Regions from separate parts of the Paenibacillus marchantiae genome, predicted to be linked through region 1. Evidence: predicted binding sites of a transcription regulator. Region 1 holds the regulator's gene; each other region holds the start of a gene.
The links. Region 1 encodes NrdR, which represses ribonucleotide reductase genes. Its sites were predicted from a motif close to AACACNATATATNGTGTT; they were not measured.
Positions count from the first base shown of each region.

Region 2: PTQ21_RS03035 (anaerobic ribonucleoside triphosphate reductase) is a predicted target of NrdR. The motif match lies at 2,485-2,502, and genes of this name have one in related genera.
Region 3: nrdI (class Ib ribonucleoside-diphosphate reductase assembly flavoprotein NrdI) is a predicted target of NrdR. The motif match lies at 1,899-1,916, and genes of this name have one in related genera.

Region 1 is NZ_CP118270.1:3,243,686-3,247,828, reverse strand. Features, by position in the region: gene PTQ21_RS14995 (IPT/TIG domain-containing protein) at 1-595, opposite strand, end outside; tRNA gene PTQ21_RS14990 (tRNA-Ala) at 1,280-1,355, opposite strand; gene nrdR (transcriptional regulator NrdR) at 1,541-2,008, opposite strand; gene PTQ21_RS14980 (alpha/beta-type small acid-soluble spore protein) at 2,124-2,345, shown strand; gene PTQ21_RS14975 (lytic transglycosylase domain-containing protein) at 2,453-3,016, opposite strand; gene coaE (dephospho-CoA kinase) at 3,013-3,609, opposite strand; gene PTQ21_RS14965 (manganese efflux pump) at 3,619-4,143, opposite strand, start outside.
Region 2 is NZ_CP118270.1:647,630-651,772, reverse strand. Features, by position in the region: gene nrdG (anaerobic ribonucleoside-triphosphate reductase activating protein) at 1-469, opposite strand, end outside; gene PTQ21_RS03035 (anaerobic ribonucleoside triphosphate reductase) at 466-2,427, opposite strand; gene PTQ21_RS03030 (hybrid sensor histidine kinase/response regulator) at 2,802-4,143, shown strand, end outside.
Region 3 is NZ_CP118270.1:5,336,309-5,340,451, reverse strand. Features, by position in the region: gene nrdE (class 1b ribonucleoside-diphosphate reductase subunit alpha) at 1-1,512, opposite strand, end outside; gene nrdI (class Ib ribonucleoside-diphosphate reductase assembly flavoprotein NrdI) at 1,499-1,858, opposite strand; partial or broken gene PTQ21_RS31515 (helix-turn-helix transcriptional regulator) at 2,140-2,901, shown strand; gene PTQ21_RS31510 (ABC transporter substrate-binding protein) at 2,998-3,753, shown strand; gene PTQ21_RS23905 (ABC transporter substrate-binding protein) at 3,855-4,143, shown strand, end outside.

The sequences.
Region 1 (4,143 bases):
CATTTAGAGACAAGGCTCCAATAGTAATCCCGTTACTATCGGATAGTCCGGTTTGGACAGTATATCTGAATCGCAACGCGTTTGATCCCGAACCGCCTGCATAGGTTGCATACACAGTTGTTGTTCCTACAACTATAGAGATTGTTGGAGTGTCCGTAACAAACACGACCTCGTCCATGTTCACTGTAAAATTCAAGTCCTCTCCTGCACCATAAGTACCATTGGCAGGAACATCCACGCTTGTCACGGAAGGCCCAACTGTGTCAACAAAGTAATTGTTTGATATGGTGGTTCCGTTCCCCGCAACGCCTGCGGCAGTTACACCTGAGTGATCGAGCGAAATATGGAATGGACCGCTGAAATTGCTTAGGGGCGGCGTGAGGGTTGCGGTATAGTTAATATTGTCATAATTTGTTAATCCACCAAGAGTGCCGCTACCTATGGTCAAATCAGCAAGGTCAAACCCAGTCACCGCTTCTGAAAAGGTAATCCTCACCAGTGACGTTTCTCCGGAAGCCAGATGATCATCAGCTACAAAAATGACGGCTGTTGGAGTGGCCGCAAACGCCTTTTCAAATAAGTACAATGGCAGCAAACTTAAAATGATTACACACACAAATAACTTTCTTATTGTTCTTGTTTGATACATACCCTGTTACCCACTCTCTAAGTTAGGATTCACTTCGATATTCCAACCGGAAAAGAACGTTCTGAACAAATTTTCACACGAAAAAAAGGCTTAACCGTCGAACCATATAAGATGAACTAAGATTAAAATTGGAGCTGATTAATGACTCTGGTTGGCGATAAAATAATTTGTTTCATTAAATCAGCAGGGTTCAATTGCGGACTACATTTCAATCAGGAAAACGTAATTTCACGAAATGCTCTTTGCTCGACCGGTTTTGCTTGGGCAATGTATATATGGCTTTATTTGTGAAATGAAGTCGAACCGCCAAAAAACGCTCATACTGGCGTGTACTGTCTGTTTGTTTCATCCCTTCGGTTAGTTTTTGAATTTTGTTTTGTCATTGTCTATACCGACCTTCGGTTACTTTTTTTCGAATTGGGGAGATACAGCCCTTTTTAGAAACTATGAATTCAAATTATGTAGTAAAAAAATGCCCGTCCAGTTATTTGCTATTATATAACATTATGAGTTTTTTCGTTCAGTAAATTATCGAATGTTCTTGCGAAACGCACTTTCTTCGTTCTATCAGAATATGTCCATAAAAAACAAAAAAACGCAGTTCCCAAGGACTGCGTGCATTTACTATTTTGGTGGAGCCTAGGGGGATCGAACCCCTGACCTCATCGCTGCCAGCGATGCGCTCTCCCAGCTGAGCTAAGGCCCCAAATTATGAATGTAACAAGTTGTCCAACACTGCAATGCTCCGCAGGCGACTCCTATATCATATAAAATACAGCTTTTGCTGTCAACAACTTTTTCTTGAAGCTAAAGTGATTGGAGAAGAACAACCTTTTTACTGGAACACACAGATGGTAACCCCAGAATGCTCTTCCCCTTTTACCCGTTTCACTAATCCTCGTTGTTGTCTTTGGACAATAAAGATTTCAGTTCTTTCATGAACATATTGATGTCTTTGAATTGACGGTACACCGAAGCAAAGCGCACATAGGCTACTTCATCCACTGGAAACAGCTGTTCCATCAGCAGTTCGCCAATCTGACGGCTCTCTACTTCTGCATCGGCTGTATTTCGCAGAGACTTCTCTGCCTCAGATACCATCATTTCCAGTGTCTCCACAGAGACCGGACGTTTCTCACAAGCCCGAATCAGGCCACGGAGAATCTTGTCCCGGCTAAATTCCTCACGACTGCCATCTTTCTTGATGACGATCAGCGGTGTTTCTTCCACCATTTCAAAAGTTGTAAATCGACGGCTACATTGCTCACACTCACGACGACGACGAATCGATTTCGATTCATTGGCCGGCCTTGAATCAAGCACCTTTGTGCCCAGGTAGGCGCAATAAGGACATTTCAAATCAGATCACTTCCCACGTTTTACTTTTTACCAGAAATTGCCTGCATGCATTTAGTTATGAAAATCGTATTGCCGACACATAATACTTTTACCAACCGCGAGGAGGTGAACAGCAATGGCACAAAGCAATGGTAACTCCAACAACCTGGTGGTAACTAAAGCTTCCGCAGCTCTCGAACAACTGAAATATGAAGTTGCTCAAGAACTCGGAATCAGCATCCCACAAGACGGATACCAAGGTAACATGACTTCTTACGAGAACGGTTCGATCGGTGGATACATCACGAAGCGTCTGGTAACAATTGCAGAACAGCAATTGGCAGGTCAATACCAATAATATCTGCATCGTAATACGGTACACAGAGGAGCATGGAGCGGCCGGTGAACAACCGGCCTGCTCGGTGCTTCTACTTATTTTAGAGCATGAATCCAAAGTGTCTTAACTTAGAACGTATTATAGATCTTTACATATTGATTATAATAATAAATGACGCGTTGTACATAGTGCCGGGTTTCACCAAACGGAATATCTTTGACCGTCTCGAATGAACCGTCCCATACGCCATCCCTTAACCATGAGTTCACTTTACCTGGACCTGCATTGTAAGCAGCAATCATAGCCGCTTCATTCCCGTCAAATTGATCTGACAGATTACGTAGATACCAGGTGCCCAGCTGGATATTCCTTTCAGGCTCGTGCTTCAATTCTTCCAATGAGGTTCCCGGAATTTTGGCTTGCTCCATAATCCAGTTCGCGGTGTCAGGCATCAGCTGCATTAATCCGATGGCACCTCTCTTGGATTCCTTGCTTGTCTTAAAATTGGTCTCCACCTTGATGATGGAAGCGATGAGAAACGGATCAACCTCATAACTCTGAGACTGGGCCCGAATCTCTTCCTTATAATGAATCGGATAGAACCATGACATCCAATTGGTATTCAGGAACAGCACCAATACAAAAGACACAAACATCAACAACAGTACCCGTTTCTTACGCAGCAATCTCATATTAGGCCCTTACGATGCAAAAATGAAATGAGTTGCTGCTCCGTCTCTGACCACAAGCCGCTGTTATCGATAAGCACGTCAGCACGCTGCTTCTTATCTTCAATATCCATCTGCACGTCTATACGGGCATCTGCCTGTTCTGCCGTCATTCCATCCCGGCTCATCAGTCGTTCTAGCTGCACTGACCTCGGAACGTAAACAACCATCACCTCTTCGAAGCCATCCTCCAGCCCTGACTCGTACAATAACGGAATATCCGATACGACCAGCTTGTCCGGATGTTCAAGCTCGTACAGAGCAGCGCGCTCGCGCATCTCCTTGCGGATCGCTGGATGTGTAATAGCCTCAAGTGCCTTACGTTCCTCTGGATTCTGAAAAACAATACTGCCAAGCTTTTTCCGATCCAGTGTTCCGTCCTCATTCAATATGGCTTGTCCGAACCGCTGAACAGCCGCAGCCAAAACGGGATGCCCGGGCAGCATTACTTCCCGGGCAATAACATCTGCATCAATGAGCAACGCTCCCTTACTGGCGAGAAAGGCGGACACGCTGCTTTTGCCTGTCGCGATCCCGCCGGTTAAGCCAATATTCATTATTTCACCTCACAACAACTTCATTATTCCCATAAACATTAATAAAAGCGCAGGTAACACAGATAATCTTCGCATCCACCGCAGAGCAGCAAAGCGCAACCCAACTTTCATGCCCAGTGACAGAAATGCCCCACTAAACAACGCAATAACTAATGCTGTCCACAAAGTCGGAAATCCCAATAATGCTGCCCCTAATCCTGCACCAAAAGCATCCAGAGAAAGGGCTATCCCCAGCCACATCGCTTCTTGGACGGATATACTGCCCGAGTTATCCATATCCGCCTTCGAGGGACTACGCAGGATCTGAATAACCACACCCAGCTTCCGCAGCTCAAGTGTAAAGACCATTCGTTCCAGAGATCCTCCAGAAGCAGATGGCTCAAGCTCCAGCGCGAGCACCTGATTCCTGCCCTTCGACTGAGCTTCTGGTGAGGCTTGCGTACTACTGCGGATTGTTCCTGCTCCTGCTCCTGTTCCCTCACCCACTCCATTGTCCGTTTCCAGCTGTTCCTTGCCCCGTTTTCGAATGAGTTG
Region 2 (4,143 bases), 2.6 Mb from region 1:
CCATTGTTGCACCCACATTAACGATGCGCTGATTACGACTGCCACGAAAAGGAAGAGACACATCACGTTCAGCTGCGATATAAGGCCCATCGATAATGACGTCGCATAGCTGGGATAACTCCGCCCGTGACGGGTCTGTAATCAATTCCTCATACACAAACCCCGTGTATGCCCATACAGTCAGATCAGGTCGTGCAGCCCGAAGCTGCCGAACCCAGGATGCGCATTCTGCCGCAGAGAAAAAAGGATCACCTCCGCATAACGTTACCCCTTCCAGCAAGGGATGAGAGGTTACCTCATGCAAAATCTGCTGCTGCCGCTCCTCCGTAAATGGTTCGCCTGCACGGAAGTTCCATGAGCCGGGGCTAAAGCAGCCCGGACAGGCATGACGGCATCCGCTGATGAACAACACGGCACGCAGGCCAGGCCCCTCATTCACCGATTCCGGAATGTAACCATACAGATTCACCGATGTTTCACCCGGTCTCTCACTTCGGCCTGCTTCGCCCCATTGAAGCGCACTTTATAGTCACCGGTCAGATATCCCGTCACCCGGCGCAGCCGCTGGAAATGCACGTGGTTTTCATGAGCCTCACATCCGGGACATACATCTCCAATAACGCCCTCATAGCCACAGGACGGACAGCGGTCAATCGGATGATTAATGGAGAAATACCCGATGTCCTGGGCCAGCGCGTATTGCACGATTCGTTGGAAAGCGGCGGTATTGGCCCTTACGTTCCCGTCGAGTTCGACATAAGAGATCGCTCCGGCATTACATAGTGAGTGGAAGGGAGCTTCCAATTCAATCTTGCGATAGGCAGGAAGGGAATGATAGACCGGAATGTGAAATGAATTGGTGTAGTATTCCCGGTCATTGACCCCCGCGATGCTGCCGTATCGCTCACGATCAATCTTGGTGAATTTGCCGGACAGTCCCTCGGCGGGCGTAGCGAACAAGGTGATATTCAGGTTATGCTGCTCACTCATCCGGTCACAGAATTCTCTCATCGTATGAATGATATTCAAGGCTTCTCGATGTACATGGAGGTCTTGTCCATGGTGACGGCCATATAGAGCGGTCATACATTCAGCAAGTCCGATAAAACCAAGGGATAACGTACCATGTTTCAACAGATCGGCGACCGGTTCAGTCGGAGCCAATTGTTCACCACCTTCCCATACTCCTTCCCGCATCATGAAGTCCGATGCTTTGGCAGGCTGGTTCATCTGAATTCGATACCGGTGCAGCAGTCCATCCGTAGCATTGTGCATGACCGATTCCAGCGCCGTATAGAAGCCAGCCCGGTCAGCGATGGCTCTTGCTCCCTGGCAGATCCCATATCGAATGCCGAGCTTGACCAGATTGATGGTGTTAAAGGACAGATTGCCTTTGCCGCTCTGACGATTGCGTCCGAAGCGATCAGCCAGTGTGCGTGTCCGGCATCCCATCGTCGCAATGATCGTATCGGGATCTTCCGGTTGATAATAGGGCAGGTTGAAGGAAGCATCCACATTGACAAAGTTCGGATACATGCGCCGTGAGGAGCAGGTCACAGCAAGCCGGAACAAGTCGTAATTCGGATCTTTCTGAGCTTGGTTAATTCCTTGCTTGCACTGGAAAATATGTTGTGGGAACACGGGCGTTTCTCCATTACCGAGTCCACGAATGGTCGCTTCCAGCAACGACCGGGACACGAGTCGACCTTCGGCTGAAGTGCACAGCCCGTAGTTCAGCGAAGTGAACGGAATCTGTCCCCCAGCACGACTGCTCATGGTGTTCAAATTATGGATCAGAGATTCGGCAGCCTGTTCGGTCTCCAGTTCCGTTTCTTCACAGGCAAAGGCAAAGGCTCGAGGACACTTCTCCTTTGCTTCATCGCTATCCAGATGCAGTTGCTCATCCTCAATTGGGGCAATCTCCCCAAACAGCCGTTGCCCCTTCCGATAATGCTTACGGAACGAACGCTTCACATAAGGTGCGAGATCCCAGTCGATTTTATTGGCGGATACACCGCCGTACTGGCTGTTTTGCTGGGATTGAAAAATAATGGCCACCAGTGCCATGGCAGACATGATTGTCTGTGGTGTACGAACCGAACCGTTGCCGGTATTGAATCCGGAGGCCAGCAGTCGGTCAAACGGAATAAAGATACAGTTGGTCGTTCCAAGGGCATACTGATCCAGATCGTGTACATACAGATCGCCGTTCTCCACAGCTAGAGCGAGTTCCTTAGGCAGCACATGACGCAGAGCATGCCACTTGGCGGTCTCCGAACCGAGCCTGCTCATCTTGCCGCTGAACGAGTCTCCGTTCAGATTGGCATTCTCCCTCAGCGTATCGGCATCTTCAGCACCAATAATTCGTCTTCCCAGGTCAGATAGAAGATCAGATGCCGGTGGAGAGGCATACTCAAGCATGTTCATATCAGTTCCTCCTAAATAATGAAATTGAAATTGTATAGGGATAATGTCCATTCATTGAACACTACATGTAGAGTTTCTTTATCCATTTATAAACTATATATTGTTATTTAGGTGTGATAATGATCACATGGGAGAGGCTGATCAACTGTCATGATTTATAGCCCTGAATGATAAATGTTTTCAAAGCTGGAGGGTAAGCGTATAATTTCTATTTACCGTGCAAGTTCAGTTGACGATGCTTGAAAAAAGGATAGAAAACTTCATATATGAATAGTTTGTGACAGCTGTTTTGGAACATTTGATCCCTCGTTAATCGATTGAATCATACTGTGGGATACGGATTTGAAGTGCAGCTAAAACAAGAGGGGTGAATCATGGGAACGTTAGGCATTACAAGGGGCTTCTATGAAAATATACAGGAAGCCGCATCCCATATTGTAGATGTATTAAGCGGTATATTAAAGGTGAACACCATTTTCGTTGCCACGAATGATGGCGTGACGAATGTTATTATGGAAGCTTTTAACCGCGAGGAAGAGTTGATCGCCAAAGGTAGTGAACTTCCATTTGAAGCGTCATATTGCAGCCTGGTCTTAAGAGATAAGGGCAGCAGTCTGATCATCACGGATACATGTGAACATCCCCTTACGAAATCAATGGACGTAACAAGCGGACTGGGCAATCGTTTCTTTGTGGGGATTCCCATTATGAGGAGATCCGGGGAAACGTTCGGCACGATCTGTCTGATGGATGACCCTGATTATGTGATCAGTGAAACGGATATGAAAACACTGCAAGCCATGGCCGTTTTTCTCGGATATGTTGTGGATCTGGAAGATACGCTGCAAGTTCAGGAACAGAAGTTGAGTGATTCGGAGCAACTACAAGAGCAGTTGCAGGCAGAGAAGGAACGTGCGGAGTCTGAGGCAATGACCAAGACGCAGATGCTGTCGCTGATGAGCCACGAAATACGTAATCCGCTGAACGGCATTCTGGGATTAACGGATCTGATGCGTACACCAGATATGTCGGACGAGCAGGCAGAATATGTGAATATGATTGAAACCAGCGGTAACATTCTGCTCTCCCTGCTGAATAATATGATGAGTTTTAACGTCAATGACGCAGGCAAAACGGTTGTACACGATGATCCATTTGATCTGGTAGCCACGATTGAGAATACCGTTTATCTCTATGCAGGACTGGCGCTGAGCAAGAACATTGAGCTGGGATTGAACCTTGATCTGAATGTGTCCCAGGTTTTCGTCGGGGATGAGATCAAGATCGGGCAACTATTGGCCCATGTCATTCAGTATGCTCTAGATTCAACACGGACAGGTTCGGTATTGGTTACGGCAACCGTAGCTGGTGGAGATGCAGAGGAGGCGGGTACGCTTCAACTCCATGTGAAGTACACCGGACGTATGTTGTCTTCGGACAATAAGCTTAGATCATTTAACAATTTGGATGGAAATATAAGTACACAGAAGCTGGTAGGAACCAATCTCGGTTTGGCGGTCAGCCAGAATCTTGCCATCCTAATGAACGGCCGTATTCAGGTGCATGGCATGGGAGACAAGGAGACAGAATTCGAGATCTGCCTGCCGCTCCGCAGACATTGGGAACTGCCTCAGCTTGCCAATATTCAGCATCGACTGAAGGGCAAAAAGGTGCTGCTTGCGAAGGACCCTGACATTCTGCAAGGGGCCTCTTCCC
Region 3 (4,143 bases), 2.1 Mb from region 1:
CGTTTGCTCTGCAAACTCCATACTTTTCTCCAGAGAATGATAATTCATGGTCATAAAGAAGGTACGTACAAAATCCTTGGCCTCCGAGCTCTCATAAGCAATCCTGTTTTTGGCTAAGTAACCGTGCAGATTCATGGCACCCAAGCCAACGGAATGCATTTCGGAATTGGCTTTTGCCACACCGGGAGCATTGGCTACATGTGTCATGTCGCTGACGGAGGTTAGTGCGATCATTCCCTCATGAACGGATTCCTTGATCTTGCCACTCTCCATAACATTAACAATATTGAGGGAGGCCAGGTTGCAGCTGATATCTTTGCGAATAATATCCGGTTGACCATAGTCTGTAATTTCAGAAGTTTCTTGGAGCTGGAAGATCTCTGTGCAAAGGTTCGACATTTTGACTTGTCCTACGTTTTTCAAGGCATGTGCTTGATTGGCATTGGTTTTATTAATGATGTAGGGATAACCGGATTCAAGTTGAGTCATCGCTATTTTGGTCAGCATATCCCGTGCGCTGAGCGATTTTTTCTTCTTCACGCGGTCGTCAGCCAGCAAGGTATCATACATCACGTCCAGATCCATATCATCCAAATGTGTTCCATACGCCTTGTAGACACTATAAGGTGCGAAGAGGTACAGGGGCTCATTATCTTGAGCCAGCTTATAGAAACGATTAGGGACAATAAGTCCGATAGAGAGAGTTTTCAGCCGGATTTTCTCATCCGCATTAATCTTTTTGCTATCCAGCAGTTCCATAACGTCCCAACCGAAAATATTATAGTATGCTGCACCAGACCCCTTACGTTGACCCATCTGATCAGCGTAGGAGAAGCCGTCTTCCATCAGCTTGAGAACAGGCGTGATGCCTTTAGCAGCACCTTCAACCCCTTTAATGACTTCACCACGAGCACGCAACTTCGACAGGTTGACAGCCACTCCACCACCGATTTTGGATAACTGCATACAAGTGTTTAGTACATAGTTTATGGAGTTCAGTGAATCATCCATTTCAAGCAGGAAGCAAGAAACCAGTTCACCGCGCCGACTTTTTCCCGCATTTAGAAAAGTAGGGGTTGCCGGTTGAAGACGCTGTTCCATCATAGAACGAGACAGCAAACAAGCCGTATCAAAGTGTCCTTGACCCAGATGAAGTGCTACGGCTGCTACTCGATCCGCATATTGCTCAAGGTATGTTTTGCGGTCATATGTTCTCAATGCATAATCAGTATAGAATTTAGAAGCTGCCATATAGGAAGGAAAGTTATATTGATAGCCACGCGTAATTTCAAATACGGTTCTAACTTGGTCAGCTGTATAGGAAGCATAGAAATCCTCGTAATAATCATGATCAATCATGAATTTGACTTGATCATCAATGTTGGCAAATGCCATACTTTTATCTTTGATTTCTCTCATAAACTCCTCTACAGCCTCTTTATCCTTATGTAACTGGAAGAAGCCATCAGAGTCGCGCTTTAGCAGCATGTTATTTAATTCAATATGACGCAATGCGGCTCACCTCCTGTTCAAAATACTCCACATCTCTCTTGGAGCCCGATAATTCAAATTTACTAATAACCGGGACGTTATAAGATGCAGATATCAAATCTGCACTTTTGGCAAAACGCTCACCCCAGTTACGGTTACCGCTGGCGGCCACGCCAATCAGGTATGCAGAGTTTTTTTGCAAAAAAGAAGACACCTTATCAGGTATCTGTCCAAAACCTGTTGTATATGTCACAAGTACGTACGGTTCATCAATCGTCATTTGATTCTGAACCTGAACAGCCGGCAGTTGAAGCTTGGAAATAAACCTCTTAACATTCCCGGTTATAGAATCATACACAATTAGCACTATCATATCCTCCTTGACAAATGAAAGGTGATCAAAAACAAACACTATATATAGATCTATTTCTTAATTTTATATCAATATATAGCTTTGTCAAATGCTTATCGGTATCAATTTTGTGAAAAACCGGATGAATGGGCTCTATTACTAGGTTTAAAAAATTTGTGGCTTAGTAGATATCCATATTCGAAGACACGATATTTGGTGCATGAGAGAATTATGATTGACATTGAGAATTGTTATCATTTAGAATTTTGAAGAAGATTCGAAAAGAGGGATGCGCTATGATGACACATTTACAACAAAATCACCCAGAGGGTGAAGGACAGACAGCAGCAGATCTCGCATGGTATGGATTAAAGAACGTATTCAAGGATTCGGTCGACAAGGCCTATCGTTTGGTATACGAAGAAACACCAGATCATGTCATTCTTGTTGCTGCAAATCGTCACGGCAAAATCGTCATTGATGGCATACCGCATCCGTTCGTTCCAAATAGTGCCCATTTAGTATTACCAGGCCAACGGGTCGAGACCGTTTATTTAGCGGATGGAGAGCAGATCATATACCGGATTCATATCGGCATCATTCCATATGAAGGACAGAAGGTGTCCTCTGAGCATTTGTTGACGGAGCTTGGTAGGCCAATCACGTTTCCAGATGCACAGGTGCAGCAACTTTGCGAAAAAATCGTCTGTTACTGGCATACCGGTGATTCAACAGATCGTTTCGCAAGCCAAGCAGGTTTCCAGGACCTGCTGCATCTTCTGTTCAAGAAGCAGAACCAACACGAGAACGCACTCGAGAGAGCACGGAAATACATGCTGCATCACTATCAGGATACAATCACAGTCGACGACCTGGCCGATGAAGCGGGCATGAGCCGCTATTATTTCATGAGATCATTCAAAGAGAAGTTCGGTCAGAGTTCGATGGACTATCTGGCAGAGATTCGCACCAACGAGGCCAAACGTCTGATGGAAGCAGGACAACCACTGAAGGACATTGCTCTGTTGGCAGGTTTCAAGGACCAACACTATTTCAGCAGCCAATTCAAAAAGCAGGTGGGATTACCGCCTCGTACATATATTGCGAACAGGAAATGCAAAACAGCCGCGTACAGCTGGCCCAATATCGGGCATTTGCTGACCCTGCAAATCATCCCCTTCGCAGCGCCCATTGATCAGTTTTGGACAGATGATTACCGTCGGAAATATCGTTATGATGTCAAGGTAGCACTCAGCCACGACTATGATTTCAACCTCAAAGCATTGATGCGGGCCAGGCCAGACCGGATTGTTGCATTGGACGAGATGATCCCCGAAGAGGAGAAAGAGAAGCTGCGGCACATCGCACCGGTGTTGTTTCTAAGTTGGCACGGAGAGGATTGGCGGCAACATCTGCGGCGAACGGCCCGTTTTTTGGATCGGGAGAATGAAAGTGAAAGATGGCTTCTTCGATATGAGGAAAAGGTGGAAACGGTTCTTCATTATATTCCTCATTCGTTTCAACAAGGTAAGCTAATCGCATTAAGTGTGTCTCCCCGGGGCATTCAGATCTGGGGTAGAAGAGCAGGAACCGTATTTTATGACGATTTGAAGATTGCCGCGGCTTCGGGTGTGGATCAGATCGAATTTACCAGATACGTGGAAGCCGAACAGCTTGCTGCATTCGATGCGGACGTCATCATCGTTAGTGTTATGAAGGACCATCATTCCCTGATGGTGTGGGAGAGGCTTCAACATGCGGAAAGCTGGAAACAGCTGCATGCCGTACGAAACCGACAAGTCTATCTGACACAGGGAGGACATTGGTTAAGCGAACCGATCCTGGAACATACAGCCAATCGGCATGAACTTCTGCTTCAGGAAGTAAACTTGCTATTTAGTGCCCGGTAATGGGCGAAAGTAGACATCTTCTTCTATTTTCTTCGCTGAGGAACATCTGTATAATCATCATGTGATAATCATTCTCAATACAGAAATGCGGAGGGGAACTCATGTCTCACACAGAAAATAATGATCTCTTTAGAAGAGATCGTTCAAAAAAGGCTACACATGGAAGGAAACGCGGATTTGCAGGATTGATGCTCCTGCTATTGGTTCTTTCACTTATGGTTGTTGCCTGCGGAAATAAAACAAATACAGCAGGAGAGCAAGCCACAACAGAAACGACCAAGACAAACGCAAGCGCAGCGACTCAAACTGCCGAAGAGCCTCAGACTCAGGTCATCGAACATGCCATGGGCAAAACGGAAGTTCCGCTGCATCCAAAACGTGTTGCCGTAT